DNA from 3 places in the Sphingobacterium sp. SRCM116780 genome. Region 2 is predicted to be linked to each of the others. Evidence: riboswitches for the same ligand, from Rfam matches in the RefSeq annotation. Region 2 holds a riboswitch; each other region holds the start of a gene.
What was found. Region 2 has a riboswitch for thiamine pyrophosphate ahead of pnuC (nicotinamide riboside transporter PnuC). Riboswitches for the same ligand answer to the same signal wherever they lie in the genome.
Positions count from the first base shown of each region.

Region 1: linked by a shared signal. The riboswitch ahead of thiS (sulfur carrier protein ThiS) and the one ahead of pnuC (nicotinamide riboside transporter PnuC) in region 2 are both predicted to bind thiamine pyrophosphate.
Region 3: linked by a shared signal. The riboswitch ahead of LZQ00_RS14760 (TonB-dependent receptor) and the one ahead of pnuC (nicotinamide riboside transporter PnuC) in region 2 are both predicted to bind thiamine pyrophosphate.

Region 1 is NZ_CP090446.1:820,940-831,276, reverse strand. Features, by position in the region: gene nudK (GDP-mannose pyrophosphatase NudK) at 1-44, shown strand, start outside; gene LZQ00_RS03590 (outer membrane beta-barrel family protein) at 187-2,865, opposite strand; gene LZQ00_RS03585 (FecR family protein) at 2,831-3,844, opposite strand; gene LZQ00_RS03580 (RNA polymerase sigma-70 factor) at 3,883-4,488, opposite strand; TPP riboswitch at 5,267-5,365, shown strand; gene thiS (sulfur carrier protein ThiS) at 5,430-5,636, shown strand; gene thiC (phosphomethylpyrimidine synthase ThiC) at 5,664-7,478, shown strand; gene LZQ00_RS03565 (thiamine phosphate synthase) at 7,475-8,065, shown strand; gene LZQ00_RS03560 (hydroxymethylpyrimidine/phosphomethylpyrimidine kinase) at 8,038-8,784, shown strand; gene LZQ00_RS03555 (thiamine phosphate synthase) at 8,774-9,400, shown strand; gene LZQ00_RS03550 (thiazole synthase) at 9,388-10,158, shown strand; gene thiH (2-iminoacetate synthase ThiH) at 10,169-10,337, shown strand, end outside.
Region 2 is NZ_CP090446.1:1,232,775-1,243,111, forward strand. Features, by position in the region: gene fabG (3-oxoacyl-[acyl-carrier-protein] reductase) at 1-322, opposite strand, end outside; gene LZQ00_RS05445 (malate:quinone oxidoreductase) at 621-2,129, shown strand; TPP riboswitch at 2,141-2,284, shown strand; gene pnuC (nicotinamide riboside transporter PnuC) at 2,339-2,971, shown strand; gene LZQ00_RS05455 (acyl-CoA dehydrogenase) at 2,946-4,019, shown strand; gene LZQ00_RS05460 (DUF6965 family protein) at 4,049-4,255, opposite strand; gene LZQ00_RS05465 (GNAT family N-acetyltransferase) at 4,512-5,018, shown strand; gene LZQ00_RS18495 (DUF2809 domain-containing protein) at 5,119-5,496, shown strand; gene LZQ00_RS05470 (SRPBCC family protein) at 5,623-6,105, shown strand; gene LZQ00_RS05475 (DUF1304 domain-containing protein) at 6,209-6,574, shown strand; gene LZQ00_RS05480 (cupin domain-containing protein) at 6,656-7,003, shown strand; gene LZQ00_RS05485 (hypothetical protein) at 7,059-7,673, opposite strand; gene ligD (DNA ligase D) at 7,811-10,303, shown strand; gene LZQ00_RS05495 (Ku protein) at 10,300-10,337, opposite strand, start outside.
Region 3 is NZ_CP090446.1:3,421,351-3,431,687, reverse strand. Features, by position in the region: gene LZQ00_RS14760 (TonB-dependent receptor) at 1-1,486, opposite strand, end outside; TPP riboswitch at 1,548-1,672, opposite strand; gene LZQ00_RS14755 (amidohydrolase family protein) at 2,307-3,476, shown strand; gene LZQ00_RS14750 (acylphosphatase) at 3,511-3,792, shown strand; gene LZQ00_RS14745 (oligosaccharide flippase family protein) at 3,804-5,315, shown strand; gene dusB (tRNA dihydrouridine synthase DusB) at 5,328-6,326, opposite strand; gene LZQ00_RS14735 (outer membrane beta-barrel family protein) at 6,674-9,115, opposite strand; gene LZQ00_RS14730 (PepSY-associated TM helix domain-containing protein) at 9,126-10,253, opposite strand; gene LZQ00_RS14725 (DUF4374 domain-containing protein) at 10,322-10,337, opposite strand, start outside.

The DNA of each region.
Region 1 (10,337 bases), 410 kb from region 2:
CAATCATGTTACTTCAATACATTAAACTCAACCATATTTTATAGTCGTTGTCTTTTCCATTTAATGCTCATTGCTGAAACTTGTTGTTCGGCAATGAGCATTTCATACTGTTGATTATATATTCAGGTCTTCAGTAAACAGTAGTCTAATTGTAATCTTAAGCAAAAAACGGTTGTTCATCTCCAATTAATTTACCCGCTTTTTTTCGGCTTCATTTGATTGGATAATTTTCTTATCCTGAAATTTTACACCTTTTGAAATCGTGTAGGATAACGATATACCAACGGTACGCGTAGGACGTTTTTGGTAAAAATTAATAGTCATACCGTTATGATTTGTAAACTCTCGTTCTCTTTCTGTGTTAAAGAGATCATTAACATTAAGCGTAACCTTTCCTTTTCCTTTAAGAATACCTCGAGAGACCATCAAACTAGAATAAAATTGATCTGCGTACTTTGTATTACCAGAATAAGATGGGGTACGATAACCAACATATAGATTAGCATCAAACAAAGCGTTAAATTTTAAGGAATTTGATACACTTCCTTCAAAAACTTCTTGCGATAGATCAATATCTGTATAATTAAATTTTGATTTAAAGTAGGACACATTACTTTGCAGATTCCAAAATTTGGTAATCTTCAGAGGAACGAAAGCACTCATTCCATAATCGATTCCATGTTTAAAATTTATATTTTGATACTTAATCTGACGGTTATCAACCGTGCTAGCAAACTGTACTATTTTATCCTGTGTATTCGAGTAAAATAAATCTACTGAAATTCCTTTTTTTAAAGTAACACCCGCTTCAATACGATGAATATATTCTGGTTTTAATTGTGCATTTCCTTCAATAAGAAGAAAATCATCTATTTGCAAAGTATAAGGATTTAAATCTTTAAATGAAGGTCTACGCACTCGTTTTCCATAATTCAAATGAATGGAAGCACCACCGTTAGCAATATCTTGTAATAAAAAGAGAGAAGGAAACAGATTTAAATATTTTTGTTCTACTCTTTCGGAACTGGTGACAGACATCCCATCAATCAATGTTTCTTCAGCTCTCAATCCAGCCTTAATGGATAGGTTTTTTATCTTATGATTGAATGCAAAATAACCCATAATCAAATTCTCTTTGTAAATAAAGCTATTGCTGTACGCACTATCTTGCAACCAATGATCTGCTATAAAATTATTTCTGATAACCTCATTATTTCGTCGCGTATCCACATACTTTAAACCTAATGCAAAGCTAGTACCTGAACGATAATTTTTATTGAAGTCAGTTTGAATACTATATATATTAGTTGTATTGGGAGAAAGATTCTGATATATCTGATCTTCAGCAGTATTGAGTGAGGTCAGACGGTAATCATTAGATTCTTCATTATCATTGTACAAGTGATCTGCAATAATTTTTAAAGCTGATTCTAAAGTATCTATTTTCAACAAATAATTGAACGTAGAGTTTAACATGGTTGGCTTATTCAGCCAATTATTATACGTTTTTTTATAGAGTGTATCGTTGGCAAAGTGATGCGAATTGTTTGTATAAAAATCTTGATCTGAATTAGAAGTCGTCCAGAGAGACTGTAAACCAATACTCTGTTTGTCATCTACTTCATAGTTCATCGTCAGACGAGCATTATAACCATCTAAATCTCTGAACCGTTTTGTATCGCTCAGGTATTCGGAGTGATCGGCATATTGAATATCATTAGTTGCAATATAACGCTGCTTATCTTTTCTGTACCCTACTGCAGCAGCGAGATAAAATTTATTTCTTTTATAATCAAATAAAGAACCGCCATTAAAAAATGGATCTTTGTTATTCTGCGTGTATCTCGCTAGCAATGTAGCTTTTAATCCATCATTTACTCCTTTCTTCAGTACAATCCTCACGATCCCTCCTCCTCCTTGAGCTTCATATTCAGCTCCAGGATTAGGAATAACTTCAACTTTTTTTATACTTTCTGATGGAAGCGATCGTAAATATTCCGCCAATTCTGTTGAAGACATTCTCTGAACGATGTCATTTATCATAACGATTACAGACTCATTTCCACGAATTTTTATATTCCCATTATGATCCACCCATAAACCAGGGGATCTTTGTAATACTTCCAAAGTAGATAATCCACTTCCCAAAATACTTCCCTCAACATTGATGACCATACGATCTGCTAAACGTTGATAAGGAGATTGAACGGCAGTAACATTAACCGTTTCCAATACGGTACTCTCATTCTCCAGCATTATGCTCAATTTAGATCCTTGATCAAAGTCCTCAACAATAACTTTTGTTGTTTTATACCCTAACAACGAAAATTCTAAACGAAGATCTTTACGTTCTATTGGTAAAGAAAGTTCAAAATTACCTTCTTTATCCGCAATTGTTGTTCCGAGCAAATTATCTCCACGAAAGAGTTTCACGGTAACATAGGATAAAACTGAATTTTTATGATCCGTAATTTTACCCGTTAATATGCGTGATTTTATATCCAATCTTTGATTCTCAGCTTGCGAAATCACTAAGATCTTATTATCAATAAATTGATAATTTAAATTATTGTTTCTGGTCACAAGACCCATTAATTCATCAAGAGCAAATTCAGGTGTTGCAATTTTTATAGTCATTTCATCTTTAACAACTTCATCACTATAAAAGATCGAATAATTAGTTTGATGTTGAATGACATCAAATATTTGTTTCAGAGCATGTTCTCCCAACTGAATCTTGATGCGTTTATTTTGTCCATAACTGATAAGTCCGAAAAAAACTGCTATTACGAGAACAAAATATTTTAAGTTTATCGCCATCTTTAACCCCTTATCGAATCGTGACTTCCTTATTTTTAATTTCATATTTAAAAGGATATGAAATCTTAAGAACCTGTAATAACTCTTCAAATTGCATATCTTTTAATGTGCCACTAAACTTCTTCTCACTGATCAATTTATTTGCGAAGATTAATTTGACTTGATATTTTCTTTCTATTATACGCTGAATATCCTTAAATTTTTGATTTTTAAAAACAATGGCATCTTGAAGATTCATTTTCTGCATAGCTAATATTTGTGCATCCAACGTATCAATTTTTAAAAGATCTACGGCACCCTTTTCATTACTCACTAATTTCACCTTTTGATTGGGTAAGACATGAAATACTTTTTCAGGATATCGCAGTTGAGATAATTGAACTTTACCTGTATACAAAACAAGTTCCGATTCTTTTGCATTTGCTGATGGTCTTATCATAAATGATGTACCGACAACTCGTATATTCCAATCGCCAACCCGAATGTTCATCGGTACAGTTGTATCCTTGGCAACATCAAAAAAAGCAGTTCCATTTAAAAGCAGATCTCTATCCGATGCACCAAATGTTTTATTATAACTTATTGAAGAATTACGGTCTAATGTAATTTGGCTACCATCATCTAAAGAAAAAAGTAACTTTTCCCCAGTACCGGTTTTGGTCACCATTTCAAATTGTAGATTATCCTGTGTGAAAAATCTTTGATATAAAACCGTAGTTGCTATAAAAAATACGATAATCGCAGCAGTCATACCCCATATCCTCATCTTTACTTTAGCAGGTCGAATAGCAACTATTTTCTGTTCAGCACTTTCGTTCTCTATCCGACTCCATATGCTATCCAAACCACTATGAGCATGATCATTTACCGTGTTTACATCCTTGTAAAAGGTTTCAAAAACTTTTGTTACGGGTTCATAGTCCTGATTTTCTGCCAGGTAAATATCATAATCACATTGTTCACTTTTGGAAAGACCATCGACCATTTTTTTGCTCAATAATTTTAAAAAATCCTCTTTGTCCATAATTTTTTTGTTGAATATTAATTTAAAACAAGGGGTTTCTAGAAAGACAAGAAGAAACGTCTGATGTTCATCTTGTTATTTTGATTTGATTCTTTTTTCATATAGGTTTCAATATAACCTGTGAGATATTTCATCGCTCTATACAGCTGATTTTCTACCGTTCGAACAGAAATATTTAAGAGTTCCGCAACTTCTTTTTGTTTTAGTCCTTCTTCTCTGATAAGCGTAAAAATTATTTTTCGCTGCGTTGGTAAGGTTTCAATAGCAGCATGAAGCAGACTCCATAATTCTTTATTTATTAATATTTGAGAAGGATCGGGAGAAGACAATTCCATTTCTTCATCCAAGACATCTAGCGGTAAAGATTTTTTCCGCAATTCATTCAAACACATATTTCGAAGCGTTTTATATAAATACATTTGCGGGTTTTTGATTTCTACTAACGTCTCCCTCTTCAGCCATATCTTGACAAATAAATCAGATACAACTTCTTCTACTAAGGCATCATTTTTCAAAAGTTGAAACGCAAAAGTCTTTAATCGAAAATAATATGATTTATAAAATGAGTTGAATGCTTCTTTATTCCCCTTGCTCATTCCGAGAAACCATTCCAATAAATGTATGGAGGATGTATTTGAAATCATATTAATTTTACTTTGTAAATTGCACTATAGCGTCTTCAATATGTTTATACTTTTTATTTGTAAGTGATATATTCATGAGAATTTCATCATAATAAACGATTCTTTAGTAGTAAGACACATAAATTGTAATTAGTACTCATCCTATAATCAATTATTTTTTCAAATTGGATATGTAAATCAGTACTAGCTAAATTTATATAAACTCCAGATTCATAGCAAAATAGAATCTTTTAAAAAATTAAATTCTTCGGGCGTATATTACCCCCTTAGTTCAAAAATAGTTTTTTTTGTTTTATGGGTTCTATATACTTGATCGTGAAGCAAAATAATAATAGTCTTATTTTAAATCTTAGAAAATCTATGAAATAAGAAATTAACAGGAACGATTACCTTTTCAACCACTAAAACCTAAAATGAGTGACTTTGATGTTACGCATTTTAGCTTATCAAAGTATCATGACAAAATAGAAGAAAATGTTTAAAAAGAACCATTCTTAATTTTAAATATTTTCCATATTATATAGTTATATCAACTTCATTGTTAATATAGCTATAAGAGGGGGTTTATAGGGGGTTTATAGGGGTTTAGTAGGGGTAAATCCCTACTAAACCCCTATAAACCCTAACTTACTACTATAGTATAACTTACTAAATTCCGAAGTTAGTATCCTACACTCACTCGTAAGTCTTATGATAAAAAATCCTTCTTCATACAACAGCATTTCAAAAAATAGTACACCTTAAGATTTGTATTTAAGTTTTTTTTCACCTACATTAGTACAAACTTTAGGGGTGTCTGCATCATGTGCAGGCTGAGATTTTACCCTTAGAACCTGATCCGGGTCATACTGGCGTAGGGAAAAGTAAGATGTCTTCATCGTGCTATTACGAGCACTTTTTGTAGCCATTCCTAAAGTTTTTTATTAAAAATTTTTATAGGAATGGAACTTACAATCAATCACCAATCACATTTTTACGATCAACTCCCCTCCTCTTTGGAAGGATTAATGCTATTGGAATTTCCAGAAAAAACCAAAGGCATTGCTGTCGCCGTCAATAATCAGGTTATTCCTAAAACAGCCTGGTCTAATACCACGTTGCAGCATCAAGATCATATTCTCATCATTTCAGCCACACAAGGCGGATAAATTCACTCATTACCTAAATATAATACTATGTTAGAACAGAACATCACCCAAAGCCCTTTTCCAAATTCGAAAAAAGTATATATCCAAGGACAACTCTTTCCGATACAGGTGGCCATGCGTGAAATTACGTTGAGTCCAACCAAATTGAGTAAAGGAGGGATTGAAATCAATCCACCTGTTACCATTTATGACACCTCCGGTCCTTATACCGATGAGCATGCCCAGATTGATATTCGGAAAGGCTTACCTCGAGTTCGTGAAAAATGGATACTGGAAAGAAATGATGTACAGGTATTATCGCAAATAAGTTCCGCATATGGGAAAGAGCGATTAGCAGATACCCAACTGGATGAACTGCGTTTCGAATATAGTCATAAACCAAAAAAAGCCAAAGAAGGTAAAAATGTAAGCCAATTGCATTATGCTAGAAAAGGAATCATCACCCCTGAAATGGAATATGTGGCTATTCGAGAAAATCAGCGTATAGAACAACTAGAGGCGGCAACAAAAGGTATGAATCAACAACATACAGGCGAAAGCTTTGGAGCTCGTACCCCAAAACAGCGCATCACTCCTGAATTTGTACGGGATGAAATTGCAGCAGGTAGAGCCATTATTCCCAATAACATCAATCATCCTGAAAGTGAACCGATGATCATCGGTCGTAACTTCCTGGTAAAGATCAATGCTAATATTGGCAATAGTGTTGTCACTTCGAGTATTGAAGAAGAAGTCGACAAGGCAGTATGGGCCTGTCGTTGGGGTGCAGATACGATTATGGATCTTTCCACAGGAAGAAATATCCACGAAACCCGCGAATGGATCATTCGCAATTCACCAGTACCGATTGGAACTGTTCCCATTTATCAAGCGTTAGAAAAAGTAAAAGGTGTAGCCGAAGATTTGACCTGGGAAATCTTTAAGGATACGTTGATTGAACAGGCAGAGCAAGGAGTTTCTTACTTTACGATTCATGCGGGTGTATTGTTGCGCTACATTCACTTGACGGCTCAACGTGTGACAGGAATTGTCTCTCGGGGAGGTTCTATCATGGCAAAATGGTGTTTGTTTCATCACAAAGAAAATTTCTTATATACGCATTTTGAGGAAATCTGTGCCATTATGAAGCAATATGATGTTGCCTTTTCTTTAGGTGATGGATTGCGCCCAGGTTCCATAGCAGATGCAAACGATGCCGCACAATTTGCAGAACTGGAGACTTTAGGGGAATTGACTAAAATCGCTTGGAAACATGATGTTCAGGTGATGATTGAAGGACCTGGTCACGTACCGATGCATATGATCAAAGAAAATATGGAGAAACAACTGGAAGTGTGTGATGAAGCTCCTTTTTACACCTTAGGTCCCCTGACAACAGATATCGCTCCTGGCTACGATCATATTACTTCTGCTATTGGTGCAGCCATGATTGGTTGGTATGGATGCGCTATGCTCTGTTACGTAACGCCCAAAGAGCACTTGGGTTTACCCAATCGGAAAGATGTCAAGGATGGTGTGATCACCTATAAATTAGCGGCACATGCAGCTGATTTAGCGAAGGGACATCCTGGTGCACAGTATCGGGATAATGCATTAAGCAAAGCTAGGTTTGAATTTCGTTGGGAAGATCAATTCAATCTTTCTTTAGATCCTGATACAGCAAGAGAATTTCATGATGAAACTCTACCTGCTGATGGAGCCAAGGTCGCTCATTTCTGTTCAATGTGCGGTCCAAAATTCTGTTCGATGAAAATCACACAAGAGATTCGAGATACAGCAGAACAAGGAATGATGGACATGTCTAAAGAATTTATAGAACAAGGGAAAGAGCTTTATTTATGATCATTATACTGACACCTGAACAAAACGTCCGAAATGAATTGACTCGGATACATCAACTTTTTCAGGCTGGATTGGAATTATTGCATATTCGAAAATATACCTACTCCGCATTAGAGATGTACGGTTATATTTCTGCAATAGACGAATCCTTTAGAAATCGTTTGGTCTTACATACGCATCATGAGCTTGCACAAAAAACAGCTGTCAACAGGTTGCATTTTAATGAACGTGATCGTGTAGCAGGCAAACAGAATAGCTATACGAAAGACTATATCCTGTCGACATCTGTACATAGTATGGACGATTTTAATGCATTGGATCAGCAATGGTCTTATGCCTTTCTGAGTCCCATGTTCACCAGTATTTCCAAACCTGGCTATGGACAGAACAATAGCGTACAAACGGATTTGCATCTTCGAAAGAATAATCAAGTACAATTAATTGGCCTTGGAGGTATTCGAGAAGATAATATCTCCTTATTACTGAACAATGGTGTTGATGGTGTTGCCTTATTAGGCACGATCTGGAAAAATCAACAACCCATAACAAATTTTAAAGCATGTCTACAGCAAGACCTTTCGTATTGAGTATAGCTGGGTTTGATCCCTCAGGTGGTGCAGGTGTATTGGCTGACATGAAAACCATGGAGCAGTTAAACATCCAAGGGATGTCCGTATTAACAGCCAATACCCTGCAATCCGCAGATAAATTATTCAACGTGGAATGGTTTCCCATTCAAGATGTATTGCATGCCATTGAAACACTTTTATTAACATATCCGATTCAAGTCATTAAAATCGGTATTGTACCTAACCCTTCTTTTCTAGTCAAAATTTTGAAGACTATACAACACCATCGGAAAGACGCATTCATCATTTGGGATCCTGTGATCAGGAGTAGTTCTGGATTTCAATTTTTTAAACTCGACCATTATGAAGGGTTTCCAGCAGGATTAAATCAGCTTCAACTGATCACACCCAATCAATTGGAATATGATTTTTTCCAAGAAAATGGCCTATTGGATACTATAGATACCCAGCAAGTAGCCATACTTCGAAAAGGAGGTCATCGGGAAGAAATGAAAGGTACAGATATACTCTATCACCAACAAGAGGAAATAGTTCTTCCACCAACCATTCCTCAAGCAGGAGACAAACATGGATCGGGTTGTGTATTGTCTTCCGCAATAGCTGCCTATATAGCAAGAGGTTATACACTTATTGAGGCCTGTCGATTGGGGAAAATTTATATCGAACAATTTTTAAACAGCAACCAAAGCTTATTAGGTCATCATCATGTACAGTAAATTACAATATATTTCACAAGGAAATAACGCGTTCGAGCAGGAAAAAAACATCTTATATGCACTCCAAGCAGGAGCTCGATGGATACAACTTCGTTGGAAAGAAGCTAATGATGATCAGCTTATGGATTTAGCCATTCGTGTGCAGAAACTGTGTATGCAGTATCAGGCAATATTCATTATCAATGATCACATCTATATTGCGAAAGTTATCGACGCCGATGGTGTTCACCTTGGATTGACCGATAGTACCATACTAGAAACTCGACAACTGTTAGGTGCTCATAAGATCATTGGAGGTACTGCCAATACGCTTGCTGATGTACAACAACGTATAGCAGAAAAATGTGATTATATCGGACTTGGTCCCTTGCGTTTTACGACGACAAAAGAAAATTTAAGTCCTGTTTTGGGTATCGAAGGTTATGCACATATCATTAACAGTCTCCAAAATCAGGACGTGCAACTACCTCCTATTTATGCCATCGGAGGAATTTTTTTGGAGGATATAACAGCATTACAAACAGTCGGTGTCTATGGGGTAGCACTTTCAACGCTCATTACCAAACAACCAAATCTTGTTCAAAAACTTAAAAACAAATTGCAATGTATATATTAAAAATAGCAGATCGTCAGTTCCATTCTAGGCTTTTCTTAGGAACTGGAAAGTTTGGTCAGCTCAGTCAAATGAAGCAAGCAATTCTCTCCTCAGGATCTGAATTGGTTACTATGGCTTTAAAGCGACTGGATCATGAATCATCATCTGATACTTTCCTAGAAGCATTACAAATACCCAATGTTAATCTCTTACCGAATACTTCAGGAGCTCGGAATGCAAGAGAGGCCATTTTGGCTGCACAGTTAGCACGAGAAGCATTAGAAACCAATTGGGTAAAATTAGAAATTCATCCAGATTCCCGTTACTTAATGCCCGATCCCATCGAAACTTTACAGGCAACAGAACAGCTGACCAAATTGGGTTTTATAGTTCTTCCCTATATACATGCTGATCCTGTTTTATGCAAAAGATTAGAAGAAGTAGGTACAGCAGCTGTGATGCCGCTAGCAGCACCTATTGGGAGTAACAAAGGCTTGCGTACGATCGACTTTTTAGAAATCATCCTAGAACAAAGTCAGGTTCCGGTTATTATTGATGCTGGAATTGGATCTCCTTCTGATGCCGCAAAAGCAATGGAAATGGGAGCTGATGCTGTTTTAGTCAATACCGCTATTGCTACCGCACAAGATCCAATACAAATGGCAGAAGCATTTAAAGAAGCCGTGATTGCTGGTAGAAAAGCTTTTGAAGCTGGCCTAAGTGCTCCCATACATAACGCATCCGCTTCAAGCCCATTAACTTCATTTTTAATCGATTAACAACAGAATTATGCACGCTTTTCAGGAAGTATTTGAACAATATAGCTGGCAGGAAATTAAGCAAAAAATATACAACACTACGCTCATCGATGTAAAACGTAGTCTCAGCAAAGAAAAAAGAAATCTGGATGATTTTATGATCCTACTTTCTCCTGCTGCTTCGCCATTATTGGAAGAGA
Region 2 (10,337 bases):
AGTTTTCTTCTGTCATACGCATCAACAACCCATCTTTTGTAATTCCAGCATTGTTTACCACAATATCAATGGTGCCAAAATCAGCTACAATATCGCTAATTAATTTATCCGCTTCATCAAATTTTGATGCATCCGAACGGTAACCTTTTACAGTAGTTCCGAAAGCCTGAAGTTCTTGCTCTAAAGCCTGACCTTTTTCCACAGATGATAAATATGTGAATGCTACATTTGCTCCATTTTGAGCAAATACTTCAGCAATTTTTCTACCTATTCCTTTTGATGCTCCAGTAATAAGAGCAATTTTTCCTTCAAGTAATTTCATTCTTATGTATTAATATTTAATAAAGGGTTCTTGCAAAAATGTTAAAACTATCCTACAATAGCAACATTATACACAATTTAATTCAATGATTTAGAACAATAATTGGAAATTAAAGCTTTTAAAGCGCCTTGATCTTGAAGGCAAATTGCCAATGGAAATGAACGCTTTATTGGAAGTTAGGGAATTCTTAATAAAAGTATGGTATTTTTGAATAAGTCTCTCTAAAAAGTACAGTTTTTTGACAAAAGGATTACGTTAATATAAAAATCTATATTAAATTTGCATCAATCACAAAGACATGAGTAAAAAAACAAAAAATACCAAAGAGGTAGATGTCGTTTTAATTGGCGCAGGTATCATGAGCGCAACTTTGGGCACACTAATTAATGAGTTAAGTCCAGATATTAAAATAGAGATTTTAGAACGTTTAGATGTAGTCGCTGCAGAAAGTTCTGATGCATGGAATAATGCAGGAACTGGCCACTCGGCATTATGTGAATTGAATTACACACCACAAAAAGAAGATGGTTCTGTAGAAATTGATAAAGCAATTAGTATTGCTGAACAATTTGAAGTGTCTAAACAATTTTGGACTTATTTAGTTGATAAAGGAGTTATTCCAAAACCAGAAGATTTTATTCGTTCAGTTCCGCATATGAGTGCTGTATTTGGCGAAAAGGATATTGATTTTTTACGTAAAAGATTTGATGCCTTATCTCCGAATAATTTGTTTAAAGGAATGGAGTTTACAGAAGATAAAGCTGTTCTTAACGAATGGATACCTTTAATGATGAAAGGTCGCCCAGCGGATGATAAAATTGCTGCGACTAAAATGATTTTAGGTACTGATGTAAATTTTGGTTCATTAACACGTGATTTAGTTAAGCATCTTGATGCGAAAGATAATATTACCTTACATCTAAAGCAGGAAGTGCGTGATATTGAAAGAAATGATAACGACACTTGGAAAATAGAAGTAAAGGATTTACAGACCGGAGAAAAACGTGAAATCAATGCTAAATTTGTATTTATTGGTGCTGGTGGACATTCTTTGTTGCTACTAGAAAAATCAGGCATCCCAGAATCAAAAGGATACGGAGGTTTTCCAGTAGGTGGTCAGTGGTTGCGATGTGTCAATGAAGAGGTTATTAATGGACATCATGCTAAAGTGTATGGAAAAGCATCAATTGGTGCGCCACCCATGTCTGTTCCACACTTAGATACACGTTATATAGATGGTAAACAAGCGCTACTGTTTGGCCCATATGCAGGGTTTTCTACTAAATTCTTGAAACAAGGATCGTATTTTGATTTACCTGCATCTATTAAATTGTCTAATATAAAACCTATGTTATCTGTAGGACGTGATAATATGGACTTGACGAAATACCTCATTTCTGAAGTGATGAAAAGTCCAAAAGACAAGCTGGATGCATTAAAACAATTTATGCCAACGGCAAAATTAGAGGATTGGAAAATTGAAGCGGCAGGCCAACGTGTTCAAGTAATCAAAAAAGATGCTAAACATGGTGGGGTATTAGAATTCGGTACAGAGGTTGTGTCTTCTGCAGATGGTTCAATTGCTGCATTGCTTGGTGCTTCACCAGGAGCTTCTACTTCAGTAGCAATTATGATCAAATTACTTAAAAGATGTTTCCCTGATCGGGCGAAATCAGATGAGTATCGTAAAAAATTGCGTGAGATTATCCCTTCTCATGGACAATCCCTTAACGATAATGTTGAATTATGTAAAGCGACAAGAGAGCGTACACATACAGCATTGAAATTAGATAATTTTAAAGATTAATTTCTTTTACCATACTTATGGGGTGCTTGCAGTAATTTTTTACTGAAACAGGCTGAGATTATACCCAATAACAACAATTGCTCATCACTTCGAGCAATTGTTGTTATATACCTGATCCAGATAATGCTGGCGTAGGGATTTTAATTTCAAAAAACATTGTTTTTATAGCCAATCCATAAGTGCGTATTGTTTACATTTTACACACTTGAATGCATATAGATCAAATTTTAGCAGATTTTTTTCAACAAATCAAAGCAACGTCTTTAGCCGAATGGCTTGCTGTTGGCTTTGGTATTCTACAGGTATGGTTTGCCAAAGCTAATAAACCGATCAATTATCTCTTCGGTATTTTTGGTATCTTGATATCGATATATGCGTTGTTCTTTGCTAAGTTGTATGGAGAGATTGTACTCAATATGTATTATTTGCTGATGAGTATCTACGGTTGGATATATTGGGAACAGAACAGCAATCAATCACAGGCTATATCGACATCAACGAAAAAAGATTGGATCGTTGTGCTGATGATTTGCTTTATTGGATTTAATATATTCTATTTTGGATTGATACATGTTACGGATTCGGATGTTCCTTTGTGGGATGCACTTGTGTCTTGTACAGCATGGGCAGGAATGTGGTTATTAGCAAAACGGAAGATAGAAAACTGGATACTATTAAACATCAGTAACCTCATGGCAATACCTTTACTTTACCATAAAGGTCTATTACTGTTTGCTGCTTTAACTTTATTTTTATTTGTCATGGCATTTTTTGGCTATTTTAACTGGAAACGACTTTTAAAACGTGAATTTACATATGTTGCTCAACCAAGCTCAAATTAATATAATAAAGGATCAGCAGGCATTAGCGATTCAAGCTAAATCAATGACTTCGCAACAATTAGATTTAGCTATTTCTGAAAAATGGTTCAAGATTTGGGTGCCAAAATCTCTCGGTGGAATGGGACTACCTTTAATAGACGGGCTCCAGTTTTTAGAAGAATTAGCCTATTATGATGGGGGACTAGCATGGACAGTCACATTATGTTCAGGAGCAAATCTTTTTGTCGGGTTTATTGATCCACAAATTGGGAAAGAGATCTTTGAAAACCCCGCGGTCTGTCTTGGAGGCAGCGGACGTGCTTCTGGATATGCGGAAAAAATGAACGATGGATATCGAATTAAAGGATATTGGAAATATGCAACAGGAGCTCCCCATTTGACCCATTTCACGGCAAATTGTATAGTAACTGAAAACGGTATACCGTTACTTGATGAACATGGGGAATCACTTGTAAAATCATTCTTTTTTGATCGAGATGATGTGTTAATACATTATGACTGGGATACTTTTGGCCTTGAATGTACCGCAAGTCATAGTTTTTCCGTAGAAAACCATTTTGTAAAAGCATCAAGGAGTTTTCTGATAAAAGAGACAACAAGTACTTGGTCTGATCAATTGTACCAGTATCCATTTATGCCATTTGCAGAATTAACCTTATTAACTAATTTTATAGGGATGTATAAACGTTTTCTTGATTTAGTTGAGAAATATTTTATTCAACGATCTAATGATACCATTTGGTTAGAAAATAAAGGAAAGGAAAAGTTTAAATTATTGGATGGGATACAACATGATCTTGATACCCGCAGACTCTCTATTTATAAATTAGCTGAACATTCATGGCAAAATCTAACATATAAAAAAGATAATCAGTCGTTATATGACAGTATTGCTGTTGAAAGTCGAGATTTTGTAGTAATAATTAAACAAAACATCATCGCTTTGTTTCCGCTTTGTGGTATTGCAGCTGCTCAACGTGAGCATGAAATGAATATTGTATTTCGTAATATTTTTACAGCCACTCAGCATAGCTTATTGCAACATTAAAAAAGTCCGATTTTTTTTATCGGACTTTTTTAATGTTGCTTTTCAAGCGCATCTTTCAAGTTCATGAGCCGCAAGTAAGAAGGGCATTTCTCCTTTTCCTTTGTCCATCTTTCAAGAGCTGCTAAATTTGACTGAATAAATTTAGGCATATCAAAAACATGCATATCGATCGTAATTTGTATCTCATTTGGTAATGAAACAGAATCAAAGTATTCTTTTAGTTCTTCAATAGTCATGCTTCAAATATACAAAAAGCAATAAGGAAGAGGAATAAAATTACTAAGATATGAATCAAAAAAATATATAATTACTCTTCTTTTGTTAAATTTTATCCTCTTCTATACTCAATAAACATATACATCATAAAAATTTAGTACTTAACTTGTTTTTAGTCGATAGAAATAGGTGAAATGATTTGAATACAAGACAAATCTGTTATATTTATACGAATATTTAATACAAAGTCTCTGCTTGCATCATAATTTATATGTCATGATTATAGAAAAAAGCTGTATCTCTGATTTATCTGCTCATATGGAGTTGTATCATAAAGCAATTGCATTCCAACGTTCAGTAGGGAATGCTAACTGGATAGGGTTTGACGATCAAGCTGTCCTCAAAGAAATAGAATCAGAATTACAATATAAAATAGTTATTGATGGTAAAATTGCTTGTGTATTTTTATTAACAACATCAGATCCTATTATTTGGAAAGAAAAGGATGCAGATCCTGCAATTTACATTCATCGTATTGCGACTAATCCTGACTTTAGAGGACAGAATTTCGTAAAGAAAATAATAGATTTCGTAAAAGATTTAGCTCTAAAGGAACATAAGACTTTTATCCGAATGGATACAACGGCGGGAAATGATCGATTGAATGATTATTATAAAAAATGTGGGTTTACCATTGTAGATACCATTTCGATACAAGGGACAGCAGATATGCCTACACATTATCAAAATAATTTATTTACCCTATTTGAGATGAACGTTTAGATGAATGATAACCTTTCATTCACTAAAATCTTCAGATAAAAAAATCTGTTGATGAAATAGAATCATAGCATTAGAATTTTTAAATAATTTTTTCAGAAACATGCAACATAGCTTTAATTTTAGATTTTCAAGCAAGTATTTACTATTGACCTTTTTGTTATTTATCTTGGAAATTTTGATAGCGACTATATGGAAGGATATTTTTTGGTTAAGGGCTTATATCGGAGATGTGATTGTGGTTATATTATTGTATACGATGATCAAAATCTTTTGTGATATAGATAAAACAAAACTCCTTCTAGCTATTTTCATTTTTTCTATTGTTATTGAGTTATTACAATACTTTAAGTTTGCTGATTTTTTAGGCCTCCAAGCTGGAAGTATTCCTTATATACTCTTGGGAAATAGTTTTAGCTGGATAGATATCTTTTGTTATTTTTTAGGTTGTTTAATTACATGGGTAACACCTAAATTGTAATTTTAAATCGTCTTCACCTTCATTAATCATAATATTTCTTTTGGATGATTTGCTAAAAGCTAAGCTACAAATTAGAATAAAGAACAATTGGAACCGCTGCTATTAGAAATAAAAAACAAAATAACGATGGCCCTTTTAATTTTAGAAACAAGCATTAAGGCACCCCTTATAGTTGTATTTGATCTATCTCGAAGTATTGATCTTCATATGCTATCGACTACGGATACCCATGAAAAAGCAATAGCAGGTGTTACCTCTGGACTAATAAAATTGCACGAAACTGTTAAATGGAAAGCTAAACATTTAGGAATTTATCAAACGTTAACAGTTCGAATTACGCAGATGAAAGAGCCTTATTTCTTTGAAGATAAAATGATTCAAGGCATTTTTGAATTTATGGAACATCAGCATATTTTTGAAGAGATCAATGATGAAGTTGTAATGAAAGATATTTTTCAGTTTCGCGCTCCATGGGGGATATTAGGGAGATTAGCGGAGTGGATGTTTCTTAAAAGATATATGAAACGATTCTTAGAAGAGCGTAACACTGTTATAAAAGAAGTTGCAGAATCGGGAAAGTGGAGGAATTTTCTGTCTTATCCCTTTTAATTGCGATAAATTCCCTTCATATATCCAACACACATAATTTTAGAAGCAGAATAAAGTAAAATACTTATCTTAGTTCTATCATGATCACCTTATTGAAGTAATAATGGAAATATATTCGAAAATTGCCATAAGTTTAGTTGCAGTGGAGCATTTATATATTTTATGGATGGAAATGTTTGCTTGGGAAACCAAGGGAAAAGAAGTCTTTAAGGACGCTATGCCAAAAGAATTGTTTACACCAACCAAAGGTCTGGCAGCAAATCAAGGATTATATAATGGGTTTTTAGCAGCTGGTTTAATTTGGTCACTTATTATTTGCGATCTGTATTGGCAAAAGAATATTGCATTATTTTTTTTAGGATGTGTTGTTATTGCAGGAATTTATGGTGCATTTTCAGCCTCAAAAAAAATATTTTTTGTACAGGCATTACCTGCTATTGTTGCTATTATATTAATTATTGTTTCATAAGCTATGGTAAATGAATTCCTTTTTATGTAAAAAAGGTTTAAATTAATGTAGTATTCCGTTGTAAAATAGGTTGTTATAAATATGAAAGAAGAATTGTTCCATCTAGAGAATCAAAACACTTGGGAAGATTTGGGAAAAGGAGTTAAAAGGCAGGTAGCCGTGTTTAATTCTATGATGATGCTGACTAAAGTTAAGTTTGAAAAAGGGGCAAAGGGTGAGCTACATCAACATCCACATATACAAATCTCGTATGTTAAATCAGGTAAATTTCTGTATATCATTGATGATGTAGTGCAAACACTAGAAGAAGGGGATAGTTGTATTATTCCTGCAAATTCAGTACATGGTTGTGAATGCATATCCGCAGGAGAGCTTATTGATTCGTTTACACCCTGTAGAGAAGATTTTCTTAAAGAAGAAGCTTCTTAACATTGTTTTAAAATTTTGTTTTCCCTCACCTGCATAACATAAAAATACAGAAGCACTAATCTAAATCCTTCACCTGATTAGCAAATCCTTTTATCAAAGCTTTCCACTGGGGAAAAGATACCCCCATTATTGCACCTAAGCCAACAACAAAGTTTCGCACATTATCCAGAATAATACTGTTTGAGGTATTCAAGACTTCATTTCGACCCGCATATTGAAATAATAAGCTATTATTTCGTTGTTCGATTATAAGTGTAGAGGTGGCGATTCCTTCAAAAAAATGTGCCGTATCTTTATTTTCTTGCTTTGTAGGATCAGGACATGGTTTGAGACTGATAGATAGTATTTTAAATTCCTCCATATCTTTTTCTTCCAGATGCACAACGTTTACCCAATCATAACCCTCCGTTCTTGGAAGTCCAGGACCTGGGATATCTATTTTTATATAGTCATGCAGTTGTATTATCCTTTCTAATGGTTGTCCAGTAGTATCGACTAGCTGAAATGTTGCTGCTGGAATTGCTGCTATTATATGCCAGCTATTAATTTCTAATAAATTTTGTTTTGCTATTTTAAAAGCTTGATCAGCATTTTCAGTTGTGGAGAATTCAACTGTTTCAAAACAATCCAATTTGTTTCCTTCTTTTTGTTTCGGAATAATATTTTTCATTGTACTGCCTTTATTTAAAGAACATCCGAAAATGGATTTTGTTTAACTATCCACCTACAATCATAAGTGGATACCATGTGTTTTTAGCGGATGTTATGAACATTTGGATCCATTCTGCTGTTCATTAAAGAAAAGTTATGGGCAAATTATCACCCTATCAAAACAAGCGTGATTTTAATCAGACAAAGGAACCGAGCGGAGCCGCTAAATCTCGAAAAGTAACACGTTTGCGCTTTGTGGTACAGCGCCACCATGCTAGTCGTTTGCACTATGATTTTCGACTGGAATTAGACGGTGTTTTAAAAAGCTGGGCTGTGCCAAAAGGACCATCTATGAATCCTCAAGATAAGCGATTAGCTGTAAGGGTAGAAGATCATCCTATCGATTACGCTTCTTTTGAAGGAAGTATTCCTGAGGGAAATTATGGGGCAGGACAAGTGAGTATTTTCGACGCTGGTTATTATGATTTTTTAGAAGACGATACTGCTCTCCAGTTTTTGAAAAAATTAGAAAATGGCTCCCTTAAATTTATCTTGCATGGACATATCTTGAAAGGAGAATTTGTATTGGTTTTGATCAAGGATGGTCAGGAGAAGAACTGGTTGCTGATCAAACATAAAGACAAATATGCAACACAAATATCCTTTGATATTGAGAGTTTTATAGATGATGCTGTCAAGAAAATAGGACGTGGTACCTCGGCAATTCAAGGTAAGAAAAAAGATAGTATAAAGACCAAAGAACCTCCTAAAAATAAAAAAGACAATTCATCCGATAAAGAAAATGGAGTCATGCTCACCCAATTGGTTTCACAGTTACCCGAAGATGTTAATTGGATTTATGAAAAGAAATATGATGGTTTTCGTTTGTTAGCATCTGTAAATAAGCAACAAGTCAATCTAGTGTCTCGTAATGGGCTGCCAATGAATAAATTATTTCCGAGCATAGTGAAAAGTTTAGAAGAGATTTCTTTACAAAATTTTCAACTCGATGGAGAAATAGTTGTTGAAGATCAGAATGGTTATTCTAAATTTCAGGAATTAAAAAGCGGAGAACCACTTAAAGCAGGTTTACTGTTGAAATATTACATATTTGATATTTTGGAATTGAACGGAAATGATTTAACCTCTTTTCCACTTTTTGAGCGAAAGGAATTATTGGATTTGACACTGAAGAAACACTTTTCTTTCCCGTTATTACCTGTTGAGACCTTAGCGGAAAAACCATCAAATTTATTATCTGTTGCTGCAAAAATGGGCTGGGAAGGAATTATTGGTAAATTAAGGGATAGCAGCTATCAACGAGGCAAACGTACAGGAGATTGGATTAAAGTGAAAGTACATAAAAGTCTAGAAGCGTTAATCTGTGGGTATACGCAACCACAAGGTACACGCGACTATTTTGGAGCACTTGTTTTGGGCTATTATGACCATGATCGCCTTATTTATCTAGGGAATTGTGGTACAGGATTTAAAGACAGTGATTTAAAAGAACTTTATCAAGAATTTGAAAAACTCATTAGATCGAATAAACCATTCGATAAGTCGATCAAGATCGCAAAAGAAAAAGAGGTTACTTGGTTGATTCCAAAACTAGTAGCTGAAATCTATTATAGTGATTGGACACAAGATCATCATTTGAGACAACCTGTATTTAAGGGATTGCGTACAGATAAAACTAAGGATAGCATGAATACTGAAGAAATAAAAACAACACAGCTTCCGAGTATAGAAAAAGAACAATTAAAAATCAACAGACATCTGGTTCAATTAAGTCATCTTGATAAAATTTACTGGCCAGAGGAAGGATATACCAAAGGGCAAATGTTAGCTTACTACGAACAGTTTGGTGATTTTTTGTTACCCTACCTGCACGATAAGCCAATTTCTCTTCATCGTTTTCCAAACGGTATCAACAGCAAAGGTTTTTTTCAAAAGGATCTGGATATTAAAAATCTACCAAGTTGGATTAAAACAAAAAGTATATTTTCTGAAAGTAGTAATCGCGATATAAATTATCTGATCTGCAATAATAAAGAAACGCTGCTTTATCTTGCTAACCTAGGTTCCATAGAAATCAATCCATGGCTTTCTTCTTATAAAAAACCTGATAAACCAACCTTTGCTGTACTTGATCTTGATCCTAATGGTATGGATTTTCAAGAAGTTGTTCAAGTAGCTTTAACGGTTAAAGAAATCATGGATGAAGTAAATGTTCAGGCACATGTAAAGACTTCAGGTTCTTCAGGACTTCATATTTATTTTTACCTTAAAGAGCGCTATGCGTTTGAAGTTGTTCGCAATTTTGTGGAGTGGCTCGCTACCTTAGTCCAACAGAAGCATCCAGATACGACTAGCATAGAAAGAAATTTAGATAAAAGAAAAGGTCTTATCTATCTGGACTACTTGCAAAATAGGAGTGGACAGACGGTGGTTGCTCCTTATTCGATCCGACCAAAGAAGGGCGCAACGATCAGTGCACCTCTTGATTGGAAAGAAGTTAATCCAAATTTAGAAATCTCTCTTTTCAATATTGAAACCATGCCAGGCAGGCTACAAAATAATCCTGATCCTTGGCAAAACATTTGGGATCATCCAATTGATCTAAAGCAAGCCTTGTTAAAACTTTAAGCAAGACTTGCTTTGAGTTTAGCCAATAGTTCTG
Region 3 (10,337 bases), 2.1 Mb from region 2:
CATCATTCAGATAATATTTGTCACCTAAATTACTGGTAGAAGCATATTGAGCCCAAATAACTTCACCATAATGATCACCTTTATATTGATTTATCGCTCCGCCCCATGTTAACTTTACCGCTTGCGAAGGATTGTAATTGAAAGAATACGTAGCGCCATAAAAGTAATTGTCTAGCCATCGTCTTCTAATTAAGTCTGTTTTTGAGATCGTATCCTTACCAAGGATGACTTGTGGCAAATTGTATTTTGATAATTTGTCTTCAGGACGGTATTCTTCATAATAACCAGCGCCTCGAGTATAATGTAGAGCCGCATTGAATGTTATTTTTTCATTGATAAAATTGGTGTAATGTAATTGATGGTGTGTTTGCGTATAGTTGTCCGTTTGGTTCTTGTATAAATACTTGTTATAGGTGCGACCAGCTTGCAATAAATTCTCTGTTTCTGCTGCTGTATAGCCATCATTGATCGCATAGTCTTTCATTCCTTCAATATCATTGTTTAAACGAGGCTCTGGAGTACCATACCAGGACTGATAGGTCTTTTCCTTTCCAGAGAAGACAATTGCTTTTAGAATCTGTTTATCACTGTAATATCCTCCGTCTACATAAAAAGACTTTAGATCAGAAGAAGCGCGATCGATATAGCCATCACTTAGAATCCGAGAGAGACGCACATTGAATGCAAATTTATTGTTCAAAAGACCAGAACCTACCTTTAATGTATTTTTCCATGAATTAAAGGAACCATAAGAATTATTAAATTCTACATATGGATCTTTTTCTAAGGTGTTAGATTGAATATTTAAAGATGCTCCGAATGATCCTGCACCGTTTGTGGAGGTTCCAATACCTCGTTGGATTTGAATACTCTCGGTGGAAGAAGCAAAATCAGGCAGGTTAACAAAGAAAGAACCCATGCTTTCTGCATCATTCAAAGGAATACCGTTCAAAGTAACATTGATACGAGCATTGTCCGAACCGCGTATCCGCATGCTGGTATATCCAATACCAGCTCCTGCATCAGATCCGATAACAACAGAAGGGGTTTGATCTAAGAGGTATGGAATATCTTGTCCAAAATTGTTTTTGGAGATATCTTCTTTGCTCAGGTTTTTATAAGTTGTAGAAGAGTTGCTTTTAGCGCGTGTTGCTTGTACAAAAACCTCTTCTGTTTTTATTACTTGTGCTTGTAGGTAAATTTCTATGGATTTATCATCCATTAAGTCAATTTGTTTTTTTTCGGAACGATAGCCCAAGAAAGAGGCGGTAAGATCATATTTACCGTTAGGTACATTAGAAAATAGCGCAACCCCTTTGTCATTAGATTTTGAATGTATAGTATTTGTAGCTACTAAACTAACACTCGCTCCTTGCAGTGTTTTTTTTGTTTCAGCGTCTAATATTTTGATAGATAGATGATGCTGTGCTGATACGCATAAAACTGTTCCTAAAAAAACGACAGTACTGATTAAACCTTTAATCATGATCTTTTAATTGAATTTTGAGTCAAATAAATTATTGCAAAGGGTTACAATAATCTTTTAAATATTTAACTAACCACTTCCCTCCGCCAGCATTATCTGGATCAGGTGTACAATACCAATGGTATTGTTGGGTATAATCTCAGCCTTTATTCGTGTTCTTGGAACAAGGCACCCCTTATCGATGTTGCGAAGTTATTAAAATAAATCATGACTAAAAATATTTTTAAGTAGCTATGATGATTTTGAGAAAAATAATTGTTAAGAATTTGGAAAAAATTAATAGTTGTCGGTTGAGTATGGTTGTATATTTAATTTGAGTAGCTAGTTTTATCTACTTACAGTGGTGGATTGGGGTACTCAAAAAGCTGTCAAAAAAATCTAATAATAATCGTTTTTTCTTTAGAATAAATATAGTGCTGTTCTTGTACACATACCCGCGACTGACAGGATGTCATTGAAATATTATACTATTGTTAAAAAATGTTAAATTATATTATTTCTCAATAAATTAATTGAGGCTAATTTTGTTTTGTCGTGTAAAGAAAAAGAGTGTATTTTTTATATTTATTTGTTTGTTAATGCTTTAGATGTGAAATAAGTATTTATGAGTTCTAAATTTGTCGGATATCTATCAAAAACAATGTAACTAATTTGTTTAAAAACTATTATCATGATTAAGTAATTAAACTATTTGTGTAAATTTGTTTTTTTTAATGGAAATAAATTATTCAATACACTTTGGCACGAATTTTAACGTTATTACCCACAGTTACATTGTATTAACCTCAATGCCATGTAGCTCTTAAAGTTTTTTATGATAATGAAATATTATAGCGCTAACTATATCTTACCGATTACTTCTTTGCCTATTAAAGATGGAGTTGTTGGTATAAATGATGACGGAGAAATTCTAGGGATTTATGAAGCTAAATCAACAGAATTGGACGGTCAACATATTGAAAAATTTAATGGAGTTATTGTTCCTGGTTTTATAAATGCACATTGTCATTTAGAATTATCCCATATGAAGGGTACAATTCCTTCCAAGACGGGTTTACCAGCTTTTTTATCTGCAGTAATGACGAGCCGAAACTCACCTTTAAAAGTGATCGATAAGGCAATGGCTGATGCGGATGAGGAAATGTATAAGAATGGTATTGTAGCGGTAGGAGATCATGCTAATACGGACAATACATCTAGAATAAAAGAATCAAGTAAAATTCTTTACCATACATTTATTGAAGTTTTCGGAGTAGAACCAAGTGAAGCGGATGGTAAAATACAAGAAGCAAAAGATTTAATTCATGAGTTTGCTTCAGCGCATTCGTCTATTACTCCCCATGCCCCTTATTCTTGCTCCAAAGCACTTCTTAAAAAATTTAAAAAATCTGTTTCTGAAGGAAATATTATTAGTATTCACAATCAGGAAAGCGATGAGGAAAATAAATTGTTTAGATATAAAACAGGTGAATTTTTAGATTTTTTCAAAAAAATTGGAAAAAACCCAGATTTGTTTAAAGCACAGGCTAGAAACTCTATTCAATCGTATTTACCTTACTTGCCAAATCCTAATAAATTGATTCTCGTACATAATACATATACTTCATTGAAAGATTTGGATTTTGTAGACAGAATGGGACGTGATATTGTATGGTGTTTATGTCCAAAAGCGAATCTTTTTATTGAAGATCAATTACCTAAAGTGATGAACTTTGTAAATGATAATCAAAAAATTGTACTTGGTACTGATAGTTTGGCATCAAATGATTCTCTTTCGATTCTGGATGAATTAAAGGTTTTACACAAGAATTTTGAAGAATTGGATTTTCAACAATCCATTCAATGGGCTACGATCAATGGTGCCCAAGCCTTAAATATCGCAGATCAATTCGGATCACTTGAAATAGGTAAAAAACCAGGACTAGTCTTGTTAAAAAACATGGAACACTTTAGATTGACAGATAAAGTTACCGTACAACGATTAGCATAGTAAAATACTCAAAATCTTCTGTACTTTTGTTGATATGAAGCATTTCAATATTTCTATCAAAGGAAAAGTACAGGGGGTTTACTTTAGATTCTCAACTAAAGCTGTGGCAGATCAGTTAGGTGTTAAAGGTTTTGTAAAAAACTTAGCCGATGGTTCTGTTTATATAGAAGCAGAAGGAGATAATTTTGCCTTAGAATCTCTGCTAGATTTTTGTGAAGAGGGACCCGAGCGTGCAGAAGTAGAAGAACTGACATATGAAGAAGGAGAGTGGAAGGGCTTTAAGAATTTTGAAATGCTTAAAAGATCAACAAACTAAACCCTAATACTTTGTCTATTTTTAAGAAATTTGCTGGCCAAACATTGATTTATGGTCTGAGTACCATAGTTTCTCGACTACTCAACTTTATTCTAACCCCAATTTTCGTTCGTAAATTCCCGGCTTCTACCTACGGGATATTTACTAATATGTACTCATGGGCAGCCATGATAAATGCTTTTCTTGCCTTTGGCATGGAGACAACCTATTTTAGGTACTTACAGAAAGTTGAAGAAAAAGATAAATCAAAGGTTTTCAATAATAGTTTTATTGTAACCATTTTTACTTCTCTTCTTTTTTTGTTAACAATTCTCCTCTTTTCTAATGATATTGCTAGATGGTTTGCTAAAGAGAATGTTGACACTATAAGTGAATATAAGAACTATATATACTTTGTCGGACTTACTTTAGTTGCCGATGCATTAGCCGTAGTTCCTTTTGCAAAGATCCGTGCAAATGGACGACCGATGCGTTACGGTATGTTGAAGCTTGTGAGTATCATTACTTTTGTGCTATTAAGTTTGACCTTTATTGTATTTATTCCTTATTTAATTAAACACTTTCCGGAAACAAGATCTTATTTCTCTTCTTGGTATATAAATTCCTGGTTGGGTTATGTTTTCTTGTCAAACTTTATCGCCAGTGCATTAACCTTATTGATGTTGCTTCCTGAGATTAAAACATTTACTTTTAAAATTGATAAAGCGTTAATCGCGGAAATGTTTCGGTATAGTTTTCCCATTTTGATTGCTAATATCTCTTATATTATTAATGAAAATCTGGATAAAATTATGATGCCAGAATTATTACCTAAACATATTGCTGATCGAGATGTTGGAATTTATGGAGCCATCGCAAAGATAGCTGTCTTCTTAAGTATTTTTGTTCAAGCTTTTCGTTTAGGCGCTGAACCATTCTTCTTTTCTTATGCAAAGAATGAAAACTCTAGTAAAGTCTATGCATTAATTATGGAATATTTTGTGATAGCCATGATGATTGTGATGATTGGCCTATCTGTTAATATCGAATGGTTGAAATATTTTATTGAGGGTGGTACGCTGGCTCAAAGCGAAGAATATTGGTCAGGACTGTTTATCATCCCTGTTCTTTTGTTTAATTACGTTATGCTGGGAATCTATATGAACCTTTCCGTTTGGTACAAATTATCTGATCAAACACGTTATGGACTTTATATCTCTGGAATCGGAGCTTTAATAACCATTCTGCTCTGTTATGTATTCATCCCTCAGTATAGTTACGTTGGAGCAATCTATGTGACATCCATTACGTACTTCGTCATGGTATTTTTGTCGTATTTTTGGGGGCAAAAAAATTACCCAATTCCTTATAAGATATTTAAAATTGGGGCTTACATGTTGGTCGGAACACTAATCGTTTATATTCACTATACCGCATTTGACCGTAACTTTTGGATTGGCAATATCATGTTGATTGCTTATATATTGGGTGCTGCTTTTGTAGAAAAGAAAACAATTATAAGGATGATGAGGACTAAAAATTAGCAGAAACGAATTTTAAAAAATCGCTTCTGCTATAAAATTATGTTGAATTTCATCTAAGACCTCCTGAATTTCTTCGAAAGTTTGTAGATTCACTAATTGCATCCTATATTCTTTGAAATTTGGAAGCCCTTTGAAATAATTAGCATAATGTCGGCGCATTTCAAAAATTCCTGTTTTGGGTCCTTTCCATTCAATAGATTTAATTAAGTGTGTACGGCAAACATCTACACGCTCAGCTATCGTAGGTCCCTCCAATCGTTCGCCAGTTTGGAAAAAGTGTTTGATTTCTCTGAATATCCAAGGATAACCAATGGATGCACGGCCAATCATAATGCCATCCACTTCGTATTCTTGTCGCCAAGCAACGGCTTTCTCTAAAGAGTCAACATCACCATTGCCAAAAATTGGAATTTTAATGCGAGGATTGCGTTTGATATCACGAATCATAGACCAATCCGCTTGTCCTTTATACATTTGGGCACGTGTACGACCATGAATGGACAACGCTTTAATGCCGATGTCCTGTAAGCGTTCTGCTACTTCGTAAACGTTCTTCGTATTATCATCCCATCCCAAGCGAGTTTTGACAGTAACAGGTAAATTTGTGGCTTCCACTACAGCTTTTGTCATCGCAACCATCTTGTCGATATCCTGTAGTAAACTTGCTCCTGCACCTCGACAAGCAACATTTTTAACGGGACAACCATAGTTAATATCGATTAAATCTGGGTCGGCTAGTGTGCAAATCTCTGATGACTGGCGCATATGGTCAATTTCAGAACCAAATATTTGAATCCCGATTGGTCTTTCATATTCAAAAATATCCAGTTTCTTACGTGATTTTGCGGCATCACGGATCAACCCCTCTGAAGAAATAAACTCCGTATACATCATATCGACACCATTTTGCTTACAGACATAACGGAATGGTGGATCACTCACATCCTCCATCGGAGCGAGTAATAATGGGAATTCTCCTAAATCTATATTTTCACCAATCTTAACAGACATACTTGGAATTTTTTACAAAGATACTAAATTTGAAATTGTTCTATTTGTGAAGTTTTTGATATTTGTGTCATTTGATAGTAGGATACAAGATGGAGTTATTGTTGCTATCTCGTATTGTAACAGGGTATTGGTTATAGGAATCTCTATATGAATATTTGAAGTAAGCAAGAACTTGTTTTTATTCCTTTTGCAAAAGAATTGATTGTATAGAAACAAAATAATTTATAGACGTTATTAAGGCTTATAAATTATTTTGTTTATCTAAAAAAATAGCTATCAAGATGGTTTGATAGCTATTTTTTGCAGAAGCCTGTATTTTTAAATTACGATTGGATTTCCACGATTACTTAAAGTCTATTTTTAATTTCTTCAGATCCCGTTGAACGTTGTTTTATTGAATTGTCTGATCCTCCAAATCGATAATTAAAGGATAATATGGCTGTCCTGCTGTCTGGATTAGATCTACCAATTAACCGTACGGTGTTAGAAACCGTTTCAAATCTTCTGTTGTTAGTCCGAAAGATATCGTTGACTACTAATTTAACCGTCGCTTTTTTATTTAGAATATTCTTTTGAATACCTGTGTAAACAAGCCCGTAACTTTTAATCTTACTCAAACCAACAGTTAATCCGGACATATAATTTCCTCCAAGTTCTAAAGACCAATCTTTAGGTAGTTTAAAATTATTTTGCGTATTTAATGTCAAGGTATTTCCTGCACGTTTGATTAATTGATTTTCTTGCGGAATTTCATACGCATTTTGATAAAAGTTCGCAAAGTAAGTAGCAGTCCACCAAGAAACAATTTGCATTGGTGCAATAAAAGATATTCCATAGTTTCTGAATGATCCTATATTTTCTGGTTTTTCATAGGTGATATGTGCATTGGTCGGATCTATTCCTATTATTTCATTGACAACATCTGACCTATTGGCATAATTTAAAGTAAACATATATTTATTTACTAACGTATAATTCATTTCGAAAGCATGTTCATAGGCAGGATCTAATGTAGCATTACCTTCTGAATAGGAGAAGGGGTCGGTATAAACACGAAATGGATTTAGATCCCAAAAAGAGGGTCTTTCTACACGATAACTATAACCCAACTGTAACTTGTGATTCGTATTTAAACTGTACGATATAAATGCAGATGGAAACAGTTTAAGATAATCTTTTGAGAACTGCTCATCTATGGTAATCTGGTTGCCATTGGTCGAAGTGTATTCTGCACGGAGTCCAACTTGAGTCGAAATTTTGTTCCATGTTTTTGACAAATTGATGTAACCTGCCTGTATAGTTTCTTTATAAATGAAGTGATTACTTGTTGACAGATCAGGAACATAATTTCCGTTTTGTAACGTATCATACTGTAGGTCATTCTCTGTTCGGATATGGCTTGTTTTCCAGCCAGTTTCTAACTTAAACTGCTCTGCAAGTGGCAGGGAATAATCAATTTTTGCAACATATACTTTATTGTCCGAGGGAATATCCCCAATTCGTGAAGACAAAGGCCGTATATTGTTTTGATTTTCGTTACTATGTTGAGTTGTAAGTGTTTGATCCATTTTAGAATAATGGTCAATAAGATCAAAATCTATTTTTAGCTCATGCCCACTTTCATTAAACTTCAAATTATAATTGATGTTGTAAAGCATATCTTCCCATCGTTCTTTTCCTGCTGTTATAGTTGAAGCCAACCAGATGAGATCCTTCGTCTCGAAGTTCCTAAATTGAGTTGTGGTAGGTTCATGTTTAGGATATTTTCCCAAACCACCATTCACTAAGAAACCTAAAGTTTGCTTTGGACTTAAATAAAAGTCCATTCCAACTCTAAAATTATTGGACCTTAGTTTTGGTTGAATCTTATTTTCCTGTTGTGAAAAGGTTTTAGGTTGAGCCTGGGAATCTTTGTGAAAATAACGTGTTAATGAATTATAATAACGTAAATTTTGAAAATACTGATTGTAACTTCCAAAAGCATTTATTTTTTCAGTGCGGAAATTCAAGTTGACACTTCCGCCTAAATGTAGTCCTCGTCCTGCACCTATATTTCCTGAAATAGCACCGTTAAACCCTTGTTTTAATCCCTTTTTTAAGACAATATTGATGATTCCCGAAGTACCTGCGGCATCTTGTTTCGCGTTGGGATTGGACATGACTTCAATTTTATTAATATCAGCAGATGAAGTACTTCTCAATAGATTAGCAAGTTGATCCGCAGATAGGTAAGTAAGTTTTCCATTGATCATAATAGAAGCTCCTGATTTTCCCTTGATACTGAAGGTTCCATGATCATCAACAGCTATTCCTGGAATTTTTGCTAATAATTCTAATCCATTGTTGCCATCTGCTAGTGCAGAATTTTCAATATTAAAGACTGTTTTATCTTGCTGTTGTTCTATAAATTGTTTGCGCTTGTTGATGACAACCTCTGCGAGGTAAGCATTGTTTTGTTGTAGTATAATCTTTCCTAGATTATATTCATTGATGAACTCATTTAATCGAAAGTGAGGACTGAAAATATCTTGATAAGTCATACTATTGATCCTTACATAGTAATTTCCAAAAGAAGGATTTGGAAACATAAAATTTCCGGTACTATCAGCAACAATAACTTTTGCAACAGTCCCATCATGGACATGATGTAAACTTACTTGAACATATGGAACGGCTTCTGTATTTTGATCAATAATCTGCCCAATGACTTTAGTTGATTGCTGAGCATGTGCGAAAAGTAAAGTAGAAACCAAAAAGAGACTAATGAAATATCTGAAATAATGAAACATGTCAACACGGTTAAGAAGTTATTGAACGAGCAAGCTTTGGTTTTTTCGTTGATTTTTTCTTTTTTCCCCACCAAATATAGAAACCTGTAATTGGTAAACTTGCACAAATAAGGGAAGCTAAAAAGTAAATTATTTTGGTCGTCATACCACCAATAAAACCAGTATGTAGCGCATAATTGGCGCGCATCAACCACTCTGTTGGATTGGCATCATCAATAGCTCCTTGTTTTCTTCCGGTGAGTTCAAGCGTATTCCGATCAAAAGTCAAATCCCTCCAAATACCATTTTCCATATCAGTACACGCATAGACTGTTTTGTCATCTGCTTCAGGATAGTGGACAATAACAGCTTCTTTATTATGACGAGCATATTCATGACGTACTTTGTACCAGATTTGATCTGCCACGAACAAAGCCTCATTCAACGGTTGATCTTGAGGAATCTCTTTTTCTACTTTTTCTGTTTTGTTTGGATAACCACCACTGAGCCATACAACAGATTTTCGCATCCAAGGAAAACTCATGATTAATCCTGTAAGACACATGACTAGAGCGATCGTTAAGGCGTAAAATCCCAGAACATTATGAAGATCATAATTGATCCTTTTAAATCGTGCCTTCCATTTTATAGTGAAACTTTGCTCTCTCGATCTTTTGTTCCATTTTTTTGGCCACCATAAGATAAGACCAGTGATGAGTAGAGAAAAGAATATGAAGGTACTCCAACCCACAATTTGACGACCGATCTTGTTCGGCATCCATAAGTGACGGTGACCCTCATCCATGAAATGGAAGAAATTTTCATGATTGACCACTGCCAATATTTCAGCAGTATATGGATTCACATACACAACACTATCCGATTGATCTAAACTCACTTTAACTGATTTGTCTAATCCGTAATACCAAGAGCTTGCTATTTCCTTGTCAGGAATAGCAGCTTGAACAGCTTTATAGATTGCTGAAGGAGGTAGTTGATTTTCTGATTTTTGAGCTTCTACCCAAATATAATTTGTGGTTAATGCTTTGATGTCATGTTCAAAGACAAGTACACAGCCCGTAATACTCAAAATGACCACAGGTATACCCGCTGCCAATCCTAACCAAAGGTGTAGCCATGCATTAATTTTACTGAGCATAAGATATTGTTTATTTCTGTCGATAATAAGTAAGCAATTGGGCAATCGTGAGATTGCCCAAATCTTTCTTAATTGAGATTATAT